Regions from separate parts of the Aerococcus sp. BD502 genome, predicted to be linked through region 1. Evidence: predicted binding sites of a transcription regulator. Region 1 holds the regulator's gene; the other holds the start of a gene.
What was found. The regulator HrcA, encoded in region 1, represses chaperone genes, less so after heat shock. The targets are predictions, from matches to a motif close to TTAGCACTCNNNNNNNNNGAGTGCTAA.
Positions count from the first base shown of each region.

Region 1 (7,989 bases):
GGCGGCAGAAGAAATTAAAACGATCTATGTGGGGGGAGGGACGCCTTCCACTTTGACGAGTGCACAGATTGAAAAATTATTTACGGGGCTTAAAAAATATACTCATTGGTCACCCAATATTGAAGTGACGTTTGAAATGAACCCTAATGATATTACCACTGAATTACTGAACACTTTAAAGCAGTGTGGGATCAATCGGCTGAGTATCGGTGTGCAAGCTTTTGATAATGCCTTACTCAAGCGTATTGGCCGGCAGCACAGTGCGGAGGAAGCCCTAGAGGCTTTACAAATTGTTAAAGCTTCTTCCTTTACGAATGTTTCCATCGATTTAATTTTTGGCCTGCCACGGCAAAGCTACACGGAATTTGAGCAAACACTGGATATTGCCTTCCGGCTGAACCTTCCTCATTATTCCATTTATTCGCTTATTTTGGAAAATAAGACGGTTTTTTACAATCTAATGCGCCAGGGCAAATTAAATTTACCCACGCAAGACGAAGAAGCGGAAATGTTTCAGCTGGTTATCGCTCGTATGCAAGCTGAAGGCTTTGATCATTATGAAATTAGTAATTATGGTAAGCCGGGCTATGAGTCCAAGCATAATTTAATTTACTGGGCCAATGAGGAATATTTTGGCTTTGGTGCTGGAGCTCATGGTTATTTATCCGGAAGACGCTATCAAAACTTTGGCCCTATCCAACACTATTTGCAGGGGATTCGCTCAGGCTCCGCTGTATTAAGGGAAAAGGTATTGACCAAAGCAGAGCAGATTGAAGAGGAGATGTTTCTTGGCCTGAGAAGGCGCAAAGGGGTTGACTTGGACCATTTCGAAGCTAAATTTAAGCTAGATGCCGAAGAACTATATGCCGAGCAAATTGCTCGCTTAAAAGAAGAAGGCCTACTCATGCAAAAAGGCCGGCAAATTGCCTTAACTCCTCATGGTTTATTCCTAGGTAATGAAGCTTTTCAAGAATTTTTACTCACGTAGAAAAAAGCTCAATGCCAAACAGCTGATTTGTTGGCATTGAGCTTTTATTTTTAACAACAGATCGACTTTACAAGAAAATTTCCTTTAATATTTCGTAACTGCGTAGGCGTTTTTCAAAAGGGAAAATCGGGGAGTAAATCATTAATTCATTAAAGCCGAAGCGCTCCTCCTCATCCGTCATTATTTTTTCAATGCTTTCCGGATCGCCTTTAATTAAGAAGCGATTCTCGTAAGCCTCTTCTAAGATATTTTCTTCTGCTGGGGTAAATTGATAGTCCTTAGCCTCCTCAGGTGTGAGTAAAGGATTTGGACCAGAACCTACTTGATTGACACGCTGAACTTCAATAGGTTTGGCGAGGTAGTTAGCTTCTTCTAGGGAATCAGCTGCAATAATTTGATAACTGGAGATAATATAAGGCTCCGTAAAAAAGGAACTGGGTTGAAAAGCATTACGATAGGCGTCAAAAACTCCAGGATCATTTTTGACGCCAAAAAATTTAGCGAAACTATAACCTAGGCCGAAGTCCCCAGCCTTTTTAGCAGAATTTCCCGTCGCTCCTAGTAGCCAGGGCAAGGCTTTAGTTTCAGGATTAGGGGTGACTTTCACACGACTGAGTATGGGGTCCTCTTTGGCCTCCCCCTCTAATAGGGCTAAAATTTTTTCTACGCGTTCATATTGATCGCTGGTTTTAACTTGCCGTCCCTCCGCTAAGGCTGTAATGGCATAATTCCCGCCACCAGCGGCGCGGCCGAGACCCAAGTCGACTCGTCCCGGTGCTAAGCTTGCTAACGTATTAAAAGTTTCGGCTAGCTTATAAGGGGCATAATGCATAATCATGGTGCCACCTGTCCCCACTCGGATTTGCTCTGTTTTAGCAGCGAGATAAGCAGCTGTAATTTCAGGTGCGGAACTTAAATGGTGGTCCATGCTATGGTGCTCGGCCATCCAGTGGCGGTGGTAACCCCAGTGATCCAGATGTTTGGCAAGGGTTATAGTATTAGTGAAGGCTTCTTCTTCATTGGCAGCTTTATTTATCGTAATGAGATCATGAACAGAAAGTCTCATTTGAATTCCTCCCTTAATAGTACTCTCTCTTATCATAAGATATCTTCTGCAAAAGTTCGACTATAAGTCTTTAAAAGCACTAGTTCTTACGCTGAAAATAAATCTTGACTAACATTGACATTCCCAAAAAACCATGATAACATATAGACATTAGCAGTTAGCCTCATCGAGTGCTAAAAGGGGTGAATAGGATGTTAACGATGCGCCAAGAGCAGATATTACTTAGCGTCATTGAAAACTATACACGCTTAAAGGAACCTGTTAGTTCAGTTGCGGTTGCCCAAACTTTACCTTTTAAAGTGAGTACAGCGACAATCCGCAATGAGATGGTTAAATTAGAAGTTGCTGGACTGCTAACGAAGGCCCATATCTCTTCAGGACGCATTCCGACAGAGTTTGGTTATCGGTATTTTGTCAATTATATTTTGCCCAAGCAGGCGGGCTATATTGACCTCGGCTTGAGTGACGAGCATCAGCATCGGATTGATGAGATTTTTGAAGCTTCCTATCTGCAATTGCCTGATCTCATGGCCCAAGCGACGGAGACACTTGCCGAATTAACTAATTTTGTGGCGATCACGATGGGGCCTAAATTATCTCAACATAAACTTATTGGCTTTCAGTTAGTTTTACTTAACCCTTACAAACTCATGTTGGTTTTGGCTACCGATCAAGGTGTGGTTGAAAATCAAATTATTTTACTTCCCGGTGCCATTTCCCATGAGGCAATTGATCAACTGACTCAACTTGTCCAAGATAGATTTATCGGTCAATGCATTCAGGAAATTGCCCCCGAGCTAAAGAAAACCTATTTTGACTATTTGGATAAGAATTTTCAAAGTCTCCTGCAACACGATTTGCTATTTGAACCTATTATTCAAAAAATTAAAGAGCAGCGTGTTCAAGTGGAAGGGGAAGAGCGTTTGGTTCGCTATCTGCTGGAAGCTGATTTAATTGATCAAATTGAAGGCTTGTATCAGTTTTTAGGGGACATCTCCCTGGTGACCGACTTACTTTCTACGCAAGTCGAGGGGATTGAAATCCGTTTTGGGAAGGAACTCCAAGATAAACGTTTAGAGAATTTTACTCTGGTCACGAGCTCTTTACAAGCTTTGCAAAATGATGATAATGTAAAACTAGCGGTGTTAGGTCCAGAAACGATGCCTTACTTGCATGTCACACGTCTCTTCCAAGGGATTCGGACAGCAATTAGTCAGCATATCGTGGACTATTTAAGACAGGAGGATCGCAAATTTGGACAAAAATGATAACTTAAAGGAAGATCAAACAAGAGAAGAAAATGCAGACGAAAAAACAACGGAAAAGCAGGAGCTTTCACCCTTAGAGGAAGAAAATGAAGAGCTTAAGGCAGATCTAGCCAAAAAGGAAGATCAAGTTTTGCGCTTGTCTGCTGAAATCCAAAATATGAATCGTCGGCAAGCCAAAGATCGGCAAGATCGTGAAAAATACCGTTCGCAAGCTCTGGCTACGGCACTGCTTGATTCCTTGGATAATTTAGAGCGTGCCTTGCAAATTGATAGTACGGATGAAGCCTCTGAAAATCTCAAGAAAGGGATTGAGATGGTGCACGAGAGTGTATTGGAAGCGATGAAACGAGAGGGGATTGAAGTGATCAATCCAGTAGGCGAAAAATTTGACCCTAACCTTCATCAATCTGTCAGTGCTGTGGATAAGAACGAGCAGTACGAACCGGAAGAAGTTGTTGAAGTTTTTCAAAAGGGCTATCGGTTAAAAGACCGTGTATTGCGACCAGCGATGGTTATTATTGCCCAGTAATTACATTTTATTATTAAGGAGAGGATAATATGTCTAAGATTATTGGTATTGACTTAGGAACCACAAACTCAGCAGTTTCTGTATTAGAAGGTGGAGAGCCGGTTATTATTCCTAACCCTGAAGGCAACCGGACGACCCCTTCTGTTGTATCCTTTAAAGATGGTGAAACGCAAGTTGGGGAAGTGGCAAAACGTCAAATGGTAACCAACCCTAATTCTGTCGCTTCGATTAAACGTCACATCGGCGAAAAAGGCTACAAAGCCCATGCCAATGATAAGGATTATTCACCTGAGCAAATTTCAGCTTACATCTTACAATACCTCAAAGGCTATGCTGAAGATTACCTAGGAGATAAAGTCACTAACGCAGTGATTACTGTCCCTGCATACTTTAACGATGCCCAACGGCAAGCAACGAAAGATGCCGGTAAGATTGCTGGTTTGACAGTTGATCGGATCGTTAATGAGCCAACTGCTGCCGCTTTAGCTTATGGTCTCGATAAAACTGAACAAGAAGAACGCGTTTTAGTGTTTGACTTGGGTGGCGGGACCTTCGACGTTTCTATTCTTGAACTTGGCGATGGCGTCTTTGATGTTTTGTCTACTAGCGGTGACAACAAACTGGGTGGAGACGACTTTGATGATCGCATCGTGGATTATCTTGTTGATCATTTCAAGAAGGAAAATGGCATTGATCTTACCAAGGATAAGATGGCTATGCAACGTCTAAAAGATGCTGCTGAAAAAGCGAAAAAAGATCTTTCTGGGGTGACTTCTACGCAAATTAGCTTGCCCTTCATTTCAGCAGGGGAAGCAGGTCCTTTGCACTTAGAACTTTCATTAACACGCGCTAAATTTAATGAACTGACCAGTGACCTTGTCGATCGTACCAAAGAACCTGTTCGTCGCTCATTGTCTGATGCGGGTATGAAAGCTAATGAAATTGATGAAGTTATTCTTGTCGGGGGGTCAACTCGTATTCCAGCCGTTGTTGAAGCTGTTAAATCCCTAACCGGCAAAGACCCTAACCGCTCTGTTAACCCTGATGAAGTTGTAGCCATGGGAGCTGCGATTCAAGGTGGGGTCATCACTGGCGATGTGAAAGATGTTGTCTTACTCGACGTGACCCCTCTTTCCTTAGGTATTGAAACCATGGGCGGTGTCTTCACCAAATTGATTGATCGCAACACGACGATTCCTACCTCTAAATCTCAAATCTTCTCAACTGCAGCTGATAACCAACCGGCCGTAGATATTCATGTTCTTCAAGGGGAACGCTCAATGGCTGCTGATAATAAAACTTTGGGACGCTTTCAATTAACGGATATTAACCCTGCCCCTCGTGGTATCCCACAAATTGAAGTGACCTTTGATATTGATAAGAACGGTATTGTCAATGTTAGCGCTAAGGACAAAGGAACAGGTAAAGAACAAGCTATTACGATTAAATCTAATTCCGGCTTAACTGATGATGAAATTGATCGCATGATGAAAGATGCAGAAGCCAACGCAGAAGCCGATGAAAAGCGTAAAGAAGAAGCTGATTTGAGAAATGAAGTTGAACAGCTCATTTTCCAAACAGATAAGACCACTAAAGATGTGGAAGGAAAAGTAGATCAAGCCGATATTGATAAGGCTAAAGCTTTGCGTGATGAATTGAAGGAAGCCAGCGAAAAAGATGATCTTGAAGCCATGAAGGCGAAGAAAGATGAACTGAGCGAAGTTCTTCAAGATATGACGGTTAAACTCTATCAACAAGCGCAAGCCGAACAAGAACAAGCTACCGGTCAAACGGACGATAAAGGCGAAAATGATGACTCCATGGATGCCGACTTTGAAGAAGTAGACGATGAATAAATACTTTAAATTCAAAAGCTCCCTGAGAGACCTTGGCAGGGAGCTTTCTTTTATGAAGAGAAAGGAGGGGGCATAAGGCTCATGCAAAAAGACTATTATGATATCCTAGGGCTTGACCGAGATGCTAGCCAGTCCGACATTAAACGTGCTTATCGCAAATTATCAAAAAAATACCACCCCGATGTGAATGATAGTCCCGATGCCGAGAAAAAATTTAAGGAAGTCGCTGAAGCTTATGAAGTATTAGGCAATGAACAAAAACGCCAGCAATATGACCAATTTGGCCAAGCAGGTGGTGGCTTTGATCAACAAGGCGGCTTTGGAGGCGCCGGGGGCTATCAGTCCTTCTCTGGCGGTGACTTTGAAGATATATTCAGCCAGTTCTTTGGTGGCGGTGGTGGCTTTGGAGGTTTCCAAGGCCGGCAAATGAATCCGAATGCTCCTAAAGAAGGAGAGGACCTTCAATATACTTTAGATCTTAGTTTTAAAGAAGCTATTTTTGGTATTGAGAAGACCATTAAGTACAAAAGAGAAGAAGAATGTGAGGTTTGCCACGGCAGCAAAGCGCAGCCAGGAACGGCAGCCAAACGTTGTCAGACGTGTAATGGTCGCGGTGTTGTGAACGAAACCCGCAATACTGCCTTTGGTCGTATGCAGACACAAGCCGTCTGTCCTGATTGTGGCGGGACAGGAGAAATTATTGAACATAAATGTGAAGCTTGCCATGGGAGTGGCCGGCAAAACAAAACTCATTCTGTCAAAGTCACGATTCCAGCAGGTGTTGAAGATGGGCAGAGTATGCGCCTTAAAGACCAAGGGAATGCCGGCTATAATCGCGGGCCGAATGGGGACTTATTCGTTGTTTTCCGTGTGAAAGAAAGCACCGTTTTTGGACGGCAAGGTCCTGAAATATTCTTCGAATTACCGATCAATTTTGCCCAAGCCGCCTTAGGTGATGAAATTGAGGTGCCTACTGTTCACGGGAAAGTAAAAATGAAGATTCCAGCCGGAACTCAGTCTGGGGATACGCTCAGACTAAAAGGTAAGGGTGCCCCCCGTCTTAAAGGAAATGGGACAGGTGACCAGCATGTGACCGTCAAAGTCATCACTCCTAAGCATCTTAATGATGACCAAAGAGAGGCTTTGCGTGCCTTTGCGACAGCGAGCGGGGATAATGTTACCGAAGAAGAACAAAATTTCTTTGATAAGTTAAGAAGAGCTTTTAAAGATTAGTATAAAAGGAGGCAGTTGCTGGCTGCCTCCTTCATTTTGGTTTTATATTTATTTGAAAGACCTTGAGGAAATCATGGAATTCCATTAAAATGAAAGAGGGATATTCTCATTGATGAGATAAGGAGAGAGCATTTTGACAAATATACCTAATATTTCTGTTTTAAAAGATCGCCAAAAACAAATCAGGAATTTTTCAATTGTTGCCCATATTGACCACGGGAAATCGACCTTGGCAGATCGTATTCTACAGCAAACGGGGACCGTGTCGGATCGTGATATGCATGATCAACTCCTTGATTCCATGGAATTGGAACAAGAACGCGGTATTACCATTAAACTAAATGCTGTCGAACTCACTTATAAGGCCAATGATGGGGAAGAGTATATTTTCCATCTTATTGATACACCAGGGCATGTCGACTTTTCCTATGAGGTTTCTAGAAGTTTGGCTGCCTGTGAGGGTGCGATTTTAGTGGTTGATGCCGCTCAGGGAATCGAGGCCCAGACATTGGCAAATGTTTACTTGGCCATTGAAAATGACCTTGAACTCTTGCCGGTCGTCAATAAAATCGACTTACCGGCTGCTAATCCTGAACATGCGATTCAAGAAATCGAGGATATTATTGGCCTAGATGGCGATTCAGCCGTTTTAGCGAGCGCTAAGACAGGTGTAGGTATTGACGAGATTTTAGAAAAAATTGTAGAACTTATTCCCGCGCCAGAAGGTGACATTGAAGCGCCTTTACAAGCTCTAATTTTTGACTCGATCTATGATACTTACAAAGGGGTTATCCTTAGCATTCGTGTCAAGAAAGGCCTATTGCAAGTCGGCGATACCATTCAATTAATGTCCAATGGCAAGGAATTTGAAGTGACGGAACTGGGCGTGATGTCGCCGATTCCTGTACCACGTGATTATTTAATGGCGGGGGATGTGGGCTATTTAGCCGCTAGCATCAAAACAATTCAAGACACGCAAGTGGGCGATACGGTCACATTAGCCGAGCGGCCGGCAGAAAAAGCCTTGCCAGGTTACCGGCAATTAAATC
Region 1 covers NZ_CP147972.1:1,769,126-1,777,114, forward strand. The annotation lists gene hemW (radical SAM family heme chaperone HemW) at 1-988, shown strand, start outside; gene WF803_RS08460 (MsnO8 family LLM class oxidoreductase) at 1,056-2,054, opposite strand; gene hrcA (heat-inducible transcriptional repressor HrcA) at 2,246-3,322, shown strand; gene grpE (nucleotide exchange factor GrpE) at 3,309-3,851, shown strand; gene dnaK (molecular chaperone DnaK) at 3,881-5,707, shown strand; gene dnaJ (molecular chaperone DnaJ) at 5,789-6,940, shown strand; gene lepA (translation elongation factor 4) at 7,083-7,989, shown strand, end outside.

Region 2 (7,989 bases), 480 kb from region 1:
ATTCCAATGTCCACCTTTAGCACTTTTCTTGCTGATGATGAAAATGAGCATGCTTGGTCCGTCAAATTATTTTTTGATGAAGGTGTCGATATCAAAAAAGTTTCCCAAAAAGCCGCCGATGCCTTGAACAAGGAAGGCTCGGCAAATTCTGATGGGAGCTATTCCTTCTTCGATATGAGTGATATCATGGAAGGAATTGGCAATGCCTTAAACATGATTACCTATTTCGTGGCTGCTGTCGCTGCGATTTCCTTGTTAATTGCAGGTGTTGGCGTGATGAATATGATGTACATTTCTGTTTCTGAACGCACGAAGGAAATTGGCATTCGGCGTTCCCTAGGAGCCACCAAGGGCAGTATTCAGTGGCAGTTTCTCTGTGAAGGTATTGCGATGACCACTTTCGGCGGGATTATTGGCTACGGCTTTGGCATTGGTATTGCTCTTATAGTTTCTTTATTTTTGCCTTTTGATGCGGCTATTGATTTTGGTACCGCCTTTTTAGCGGTGTTAATTTCAGTCTTGGTGGGGGTCATTTTCAGTGTCTTTCCCGCCCGTGCTGCGGCTGAGAAAAATGTGGTGGAAATTTTACGGTAAATGTGAGAAAGGAGACGCAGCGCATGTTCTACTTAGCACTTGATACGTCGAGTCAGTCTTTGAGCTTGGCTTTGATGCAAGGGGAGGACTTACTCGCGGAATTAACGACCAATACGCAAATTAAGCATTCCAGGCAATTGCTGCCCTTACTCGCTAGTTTGATGGAGCAATTAGATTATAAATATGAAGACTTGGAGGCCGTGGTTGTTAGTCGGGGTCCAGGTTCCTATACGGGCCTGCGCATTGGCGCTACTGTGGCAAAAATGCTTGCTTGGACTTTAAGAATTCCGCTCTATTCAGTAGATAGCTTGGCCTTATTGGCGAGTTCTCTTGGCCCGGTGCCTGGCTTGGTGCTGTCTGTTTTTGATGCACGACGGGGCAATGTTTTTGGCGGTGCTTTCCGCTGGCAAGGCGAGCAATTACAAGCCGTTAGAGAAAGCCAGCATGCACCTTTAGATGTCTGGCTGCCAGAAGTCATCCAAAGTCTACCTGCTGAATTACCTATCACTTTATTGGCGCCTGATTTGAGCCGCCTTAGGACCTATATGGATGTTGTTATGCTAGCTGAAATCCGTGGGCGCCTGGTGGGTCAAGAAACCGTTCTTCGAGCCCCAGAGATGGCGGCCTTGCCCTGGCAGCGGGAGGACGAGATGACCTTTAAGCCCGCTTATCTCAAGCTTGCCGAGGCTGAAGAGCGCTGGTTGGGCGAGCATCCGGAAGCTGACTTGGGTGCTAATTATGTGGAACGCATGGAGTAAAATTAAGGCCTGTTTGACCCGCTGGCGCTGGCAGCAGGAGCAACCTCTTTGGGCACTTTTGCCCTTGCCTAAGCCCTACCATTATCAAGGCCAGCAGGTGACCTTTACTTTTGGCCAAGCGGGGGCAATTGGCGAAATGTTAGCGGTGGAGCGCTTGGCTTATGGGCGCTTGTGGTGGCGGGCGGAGGATTTTTACTTCGATATGGTTGGGCGCCAGAATTCCGCTTATTTACTAGCCTATTTAGATGGCTTGCTTTTGGGTTTTCTAGCTTGCCGCAAGCAAGCTCTAACCCTACATATTTCTAATTTTTTACTCCTGCCCGCTTGGCAAGGCCGGGGTCTGGGGTCTTATTTACTGAAGGAAGCCAAGCATTATGCCCGCCGCCTGCATTGCGTTAAATTAACGTTAGAAGTGAGGGAAGGCAATGTAAAGGCTCAGGCGTTTTATAAAAAACGAGGTTTTTTCATTACGGGTGAGCGGAAAAATTACTACCAGCAAACAGGCGAATCGGCAATTTTGCTGGCTTGCTTGGTGACTAGCGCGGATTAGGAGCGCTTTTTAAAATAGCAGAATGAGGAGGTTTGTATGGGAGTTAATATTTTAGCAATAGAAACAAGCTGTGATGAAACCAGTGCGGCAGTGATTGAGGACGGTCGCCATCTGCGCAGTAATATTGTGGCCACTCAGGTGAAAAGCCATATGCGCTTTGGTGGGGTGGTGCCTGAAATTGCGAGCCGCCACCATGTGGAGCAGATTAATCAGATCATTGCCATGGCCCTCGAAAAAGCTGACCTTACCATGGCTGATATTGCAGCTATTGCAGTGACTAAGGGACCCGGACTAGTGGGGGCTTTACTGATTGGCTTAACAGCCGCCAAAACCCTGGCTCTCGTTCATGGCTTGCCGCTCATTGGGGTCAATCACTTGGTGGGCCATGTCTATGCAAATCGCTTGGTGAACGGAGAACACTACCCTGCCTTAGCCTTGGTGGTCAGTGGCGGACATACAGAATTGCTTTACATGCAGGCGCCCAATAACTTTGTTAAGATTGGCGACACGCGCGATGATGCGGTGGGAGAAGCTTATGATAAAATTGGCCGCGTCTTAGATTTGCCTTACCCCGCAGGCAAACCCATGGATGAATTAGCACAAAAGGGCCAAGATATTTATAACTTCCCACGTCCGATGCTTGGCGATGGTAGCTATGATTTTAGTTTCAGTGGCTTGAAGTCGGCAGTGATTAATCACCTGCATAATATGAAGCAACGCGGGGAAAGTTGGGAGGCTGTGGATATTGCAGCGAGTTTCCAGGCGGCAGCCGTGGAGGTGCTTGTAGAGAAAACTTGCCAGGCTGTGCTGGAAAAACCGGTTAAGCAAGTCATTGTTTGTGGGGGAGTAGCAGCCAATCAAGGTTTGCGCCATGCTTTGACTCAACGCTTGTCTCAGGAAGCTCCAGAGGTGAAGGTAGATTTTCCTCCCATTAGCTTATGCGGTGATAATGCGGCGATGATTGGCGCCGCTGCTTATGAAAATTACCGGCAAGGCGACTTTGCAGATTTAAGTTTAGATGCGATACCAAGTTTAGACTTTGCCTAAGAAAAAAGCATGCCCCAACCTGTCATGGGGGCATGCTTTTTACTCATTCTCATAAGCTTCTAAGGTGAGGAAGAGGTCTTCCCAAGTGGCTAGCGCTTCTTGTAAGTTAGCTTTTTTTGCTTGGACATTTTCGTGATAGCCAGCAATTTTTTCCTGATCCGTGAAGATATCTGGCTGGGTCATCGCTTCTTCTAATTCCGCAATTTCTTCTTCTAGCTTCTGAATTTTTTCTTCTTGCGCTTGAATTTGCCGTTTCACTTTCCGCGCTTCCCGAGCACTATCTCGACTTTTTGAGGAGTTTTCTTTTTTCTTCGGGCTTCCTTTTTCTATGGGAGTGGTTTTTTGCGTGGCAGCCGCCCGGGCCTTTTCCTCGGCTTTTTTGTTTAAGTAGTAATCATAGTCGCCCAGGTAGAGTTTGGAACCTGTAGCGGAAATTTCTAGCACCTGATCCGCCAAGCGGTTAATGAAATAGCGATCGTGGCTGACAAATAGGATGGTGCCATCATAAGCATCGAGCGCTTCTTCTAATACTTCCTTGGAAGGAATGTCCAAGTGGTTAGTTGGCTCGTCCAAAAGCAAGAGATTATCGTGCTCAAGGGAGAGTTGGGCCAGTTCGAGCCGGGCTTTTTCCCCACCAGATAGGCTTCGCACGGTTTTCTTGACCTCATCGCCTGAGAAGAGAAAACGGCCGAGCAGGGTTCGTACCGCTTCTTCGCTCATGAGGGGGTGCTCGTCCCAGATTTCGTGGAGGACATCCTTTTTCGAGCGCAGATTCCCAAGTTCCTGGTCATAGTAGCCTACGCTGACATGGGCCCCGAAGTGGATTTTTCCTTGCCAGGCAGGAAGTTCGCCGATAATTGTTTTTAACAAAGTGGACTTACCGATCCCGTTAGGCCCGACCACTGCGACCACTTCTTCCTTCCTTAAATCTAAATTGATCGGAGCAGAGAGTAGAGTATCGTAGCCCACCCCCACTTGATCCAATTCTAAAACTTTTTGCCCGCTTTCCTGGGCCACGTGGAAATCCATGTGGGCTAACCGGCTAGCGGTCGTGGGCTTTTCTAAGCGCTCCATTTTCTCCAGCTGCTTACGGCGGCTTTGGGCCATTTTTGTGGTCGAGGCCCGGGCAATATTTTTTTGCACGTAATCTTCTAACTCGGCAATTCGTTTTTGCTGTTTTTCGTAGGCTTTTTCTTGCCGTTCCAAGCGAGCCGCTTTTTCTTTAAGGTAGAAGTCGTAATTACCGGCATAATGCTCAAGAGAACGGGCAGTCATTTCCACTGTCTCATTGGTCACGGCGTTCAGGAAGTAGCGGTCGTGGCTGACGAGCAGGAGGGCGCCATGGTATTTGGGCAATTCCTGCTCCAGCCAGTTCAAGCTATCGATATCTAAATGGTTAGTCGGCTCGTCAAGAATTAAAATATCAGGGGCTTCAAGGAGCACCTTGGCCAGAGCGAGCCGGGTTCGCTGGCCGCCGGAGAGGGTACTAATGGGTTGGTCATACATTTCTTCGCCAAACTGGAAGCCGTTCAGCACCATTTTAATGCGGGAGTCCACCGCATAGGCTTGCCGCACTTGAATTTTTTCTTGTAAGCGATCATAGCGGTCCAGGCTAGCTTGGTAGGCAACGCTTTTCGTAGCGTCGGCCAGTTCTGCAAGCTCTTCGGCGGCTTTTTCGGCTTTTTTGAGTAAGGCCAAGTCTTCCTTAAACACCGCCCGCATTTCCTCGTAGATCGTTTGCTCACTCATGAGCCCGCTGTGCTGGTCCATATAGGCAATGCTTAGGCCGCGTTTTTTGTACACCTGTCCCTCGTCCGGTTCGCTAAGGCCGGTGAGAATTTTAAGCAGGGTTGACTTGCCGCTGCCATTCCTGCCGATGAGGGCAATGCGACTATGGTTTTGGATGGTAATATTTAAATTGGCAAACAGTTCCTCCGCCCCAAAATAACGGGCGAGATTATTGCCTTGAAGTACAATCATGATTCACACCACATTTCTCTTAGTATGTTTAGTTTAGCATAGCCTAACCCCAAGGCTCGACCATTTTTGTTCAGAGATGTCTTATTGCCTAATCGCTTGGGTCTTGGTACAATACATGCTGAAGGTGGGGACTTGTCCCCGGTGAGAGGAGCGAATTATGAATAAAATTCCAAAAGCAACAGCCCGGCGCTTGGTTCTCTATTATCGCAGTTTGAAACATTTTAAAGCGCTAGGCTATTCTCGGATTTCTTCAGAAGAGTTGGGGGAAGCTTTGCAGATCGATAGTGCGACGATTCGCCGGGACTTTTCTTATTTTGGAACCTTGGGCAAGCGGGGCTATGGCTATGATGTTTTAGATTTGGTTGAATTTTTTAAGACGGTGCTGAGCCAGGATCAATTGACCGAAGTTGCGATTGTGGGGGTCGGCCATTTGGGCCAGGCCTTAATCAGTTATAATTTTAAACGCTCTAATCAGATTCATATTTCCGTCGCTTTTGACAGTGATCCTAAAAAAATTGGCAGCCAAATGCATGACGTGCCGATTTACAGCCCTGAGCAAATCGTTCAGGAATTGACCCAGCGAAAAATTACGACCGTTATCCTCACGGTGCCGAAAGAAGCGGCCCAAGACATTACTGACCGTCTTGCCGACGCAAATGTCAAGGGGATTTTAAATTTCACCACGGCACATTTGAATGTCCCTGTTTGGATGAATGTGCAAACGGTGGACCTCGCTAATGAACTGCAAACCCTCATCTATTATGTGAATCATCACTAGGAAAAGTCAGGTTAGTACCTGGCTTTTTTCTTAAAGGTCAAAAAATGTCAATAAAAACCTTGCTTTTTATGGGTAAATGGTCTAGTATAGGGAATAGGAATTAGCACTTGATCTAATCGAGTGCTAAGTGCATTAAGTTTCGAATTATGGAGGTTGTAAGATGATTAAACCGTTAAATGAGCGTGTTTTGGTGCAATTAGAAGAAACAGAAGAAAAAACGGCTTCTGGCATTGTTTTACCATCAGCTTCCCAAGAAAACCCTTTTATTGGAAAAGTTGTGGCTGTCGCTGAAGATACCGAAGATTTCAAGGCGCCAGTGAAGGAAGGCGACCGGATTCTTTTTGAGAAATATGCTGGGACCGAAATCAGCTATGATGGCGAAGATTATTTAGTGCTCAAGGCTAAAGATATTATTGCGGTTCTCGCATAAATTTAGCCAAAAATTGAGTTTAACTTTACTTTTCAGCTAGAACATTTTGAGGTGATAAATTATGACAAAGGACATTAAATTCTCAGATTCAGCCCGCCAAGCCCTCGTTAAGGGGATTGACACACTTGCTGATACGGTAAAAATTACCTTAGGGCCTAAAGGACGTAACGTTGTTTTAGAACAAAGCTTTGGCTCACCTTTGATTACCAATGATGGGGTGACGATTGCCAAGGAGATTGAACTCGAAGACCACTATGAAAATATGGGGGCTAAGTTAGTCGCTGAAGTCGCCTCTAAAACGAACGACGTGGCTGGCGATGGGACTACGACCGCAACCATTTTAACGCAAGCGATTGTTCACGAAGGCTTGAAAAACGTTACAGCAGGCGCTAACCCAGTGGGCATTCGCCGGGGGATTGACAAAGCAATTCGCAAAGCTGTTGCTGGCTTAAAAGAACACTCTGTTAAAGTTGAAGACAAGGAAGCCATCGCTAGTGTAGCTGCCATTTCTAGTGGTGACGAAGAAATTGGTGAATTGATTGCTAGTGCCATGGAAAAAGTAGGCGAAGACGGTGTTATCACTGTTGAAGAATCGAAATCCATCGATACCACATTGGATGTGGTGGAAGGGATGCAATTCGATCGCGGCTACCTCTCCCAATACATGGTAACGGACGATGAAAAAATGGAAGCTGCTTTGGATGATCCTTACATTTTGCTCACTGACCGCAAGATTACCAATATCCAAGATATTCTTCCATTGCTTGAACAACTTGTTCAACAAGGTAAGAGCCTCCTCATTGTAGCAGATGATGTTGAAGGGGAAGCTTTGCCAACCTTAGTCCTCAATAAATTACGTGGAACCATGAATGTTGTTGCCGTGAAGGCTCCTGGCTTTGGTGACCGTCGTAAGGAACAATTAGAAGACCTCGCCATCCTCACCGGCGGCCAAGTGATCACGGAAGATCTCGGCTTGGAATTGAAGGATGCGACCCTTAACCACCTCGGTCAAGCTGGCCGTGTTGTTGTCACTAAGGATCATACGACCGTTGTTTCTGGTGCAGGCAGCAAGGAACAATTGGAACAACGTATTGCCCTGATCAAAAAACAAATCGAAGACTCGACGTCTGATTATGACCGTGAAAAATTACAAGAACGCCTCGCTAAATTAGCGGGTGGGGTAGCCGTCGTTAAAGTCGGTGCTGCCACCGAATCCGAACAAAAAGAACGTAAGCTACGCATTGAAGACGCCCTTAACGCCACCCGTGCCGCCGTTGAAGAAGGCATTGTCGCTGGTGGGGGAACAGCTTACATGAACGTTCAAAGCGATGTGGTTAAATTACTCGACACGCTTGAAGGTGATGAAGCGACCGGTGCTCGCATTGTGGCCCGTGCGCTTGAAGAACCGGTTCGTCAAATTGTGGAAAACGCTGGCGAAGAAGGTTCTGTGATTGTTGAACGTATTCACAGCAAAGATCTCGGTGTCGGCTTAGATGCTGCGAAGAATGAATGGGTGAACATGATCGACGCGGGTATTGTTGACCCTACCAAAGTTTCGCGTTCAGCCTTGCAAAATGCTGGCTCCGTGGCAGGTCTTATCCTCAGCACAGAAGCTGTTGTCGCTGATCGTCCTGAAGAAAAAGATACACCAGAAATGCCTGCCGGTAATCCAGGAATGGGAATGTACTAAAATTAGCCCTTCCTAACGCCTAGTGCTTCGGCACTAGGCTTTTTTTGTGGGTAAAAAATGACGCGCAAAAGGAAGGGATGAGGGCGGGCAAGTAAAGGTCTTCAATTTAATTGATTCTTTCTTGATCGCTTAAAGTTTTTTAAATTTTACTTGCCAAGGAAA
Region 2 covers NZ_CP147972.1:402,566-410,554, reverse strand. The annotation lists gene WF803_RS01980 (ABC transporter permease) at 1-594, shown strand, start outside; gene tsaB (tRNA (adenosine(37)-N6)-threonylcarbamoyltransferase complex dimerization subunit type 1 TsaB) at 618-1,352, shown strand; gene rimI (ribosomal protein S18-alanine N-acetyltransferase) at 1,333-1,902, shown strand; gene tsaD (tRNA (adenosine(37)-N6)-threonylcarbamoyltransferase complex transferase subunit TsaD) at 1,939-2,949, shown strand; gene WF803_RS01960 (ABC-F family ATP-binding cassette domain-containing protein) at 2,989-4,929, opposite strand; gene WF803_RS01955 (redox-sensing transcriptional repressor Rex) at 5,087-5,707, shown strand; gene WF803_RS01950 (co-chaperone GroES) at 5,868-6,137, shown strand; gene groL (chaperonin GroEL) at 6,199-7,827, shown strand.
Region 2: the regulator HrcA is predicted to act here: its motif matches at 5,808-5,834, upstream of WF803_RS01950 (co-chaperone GroES).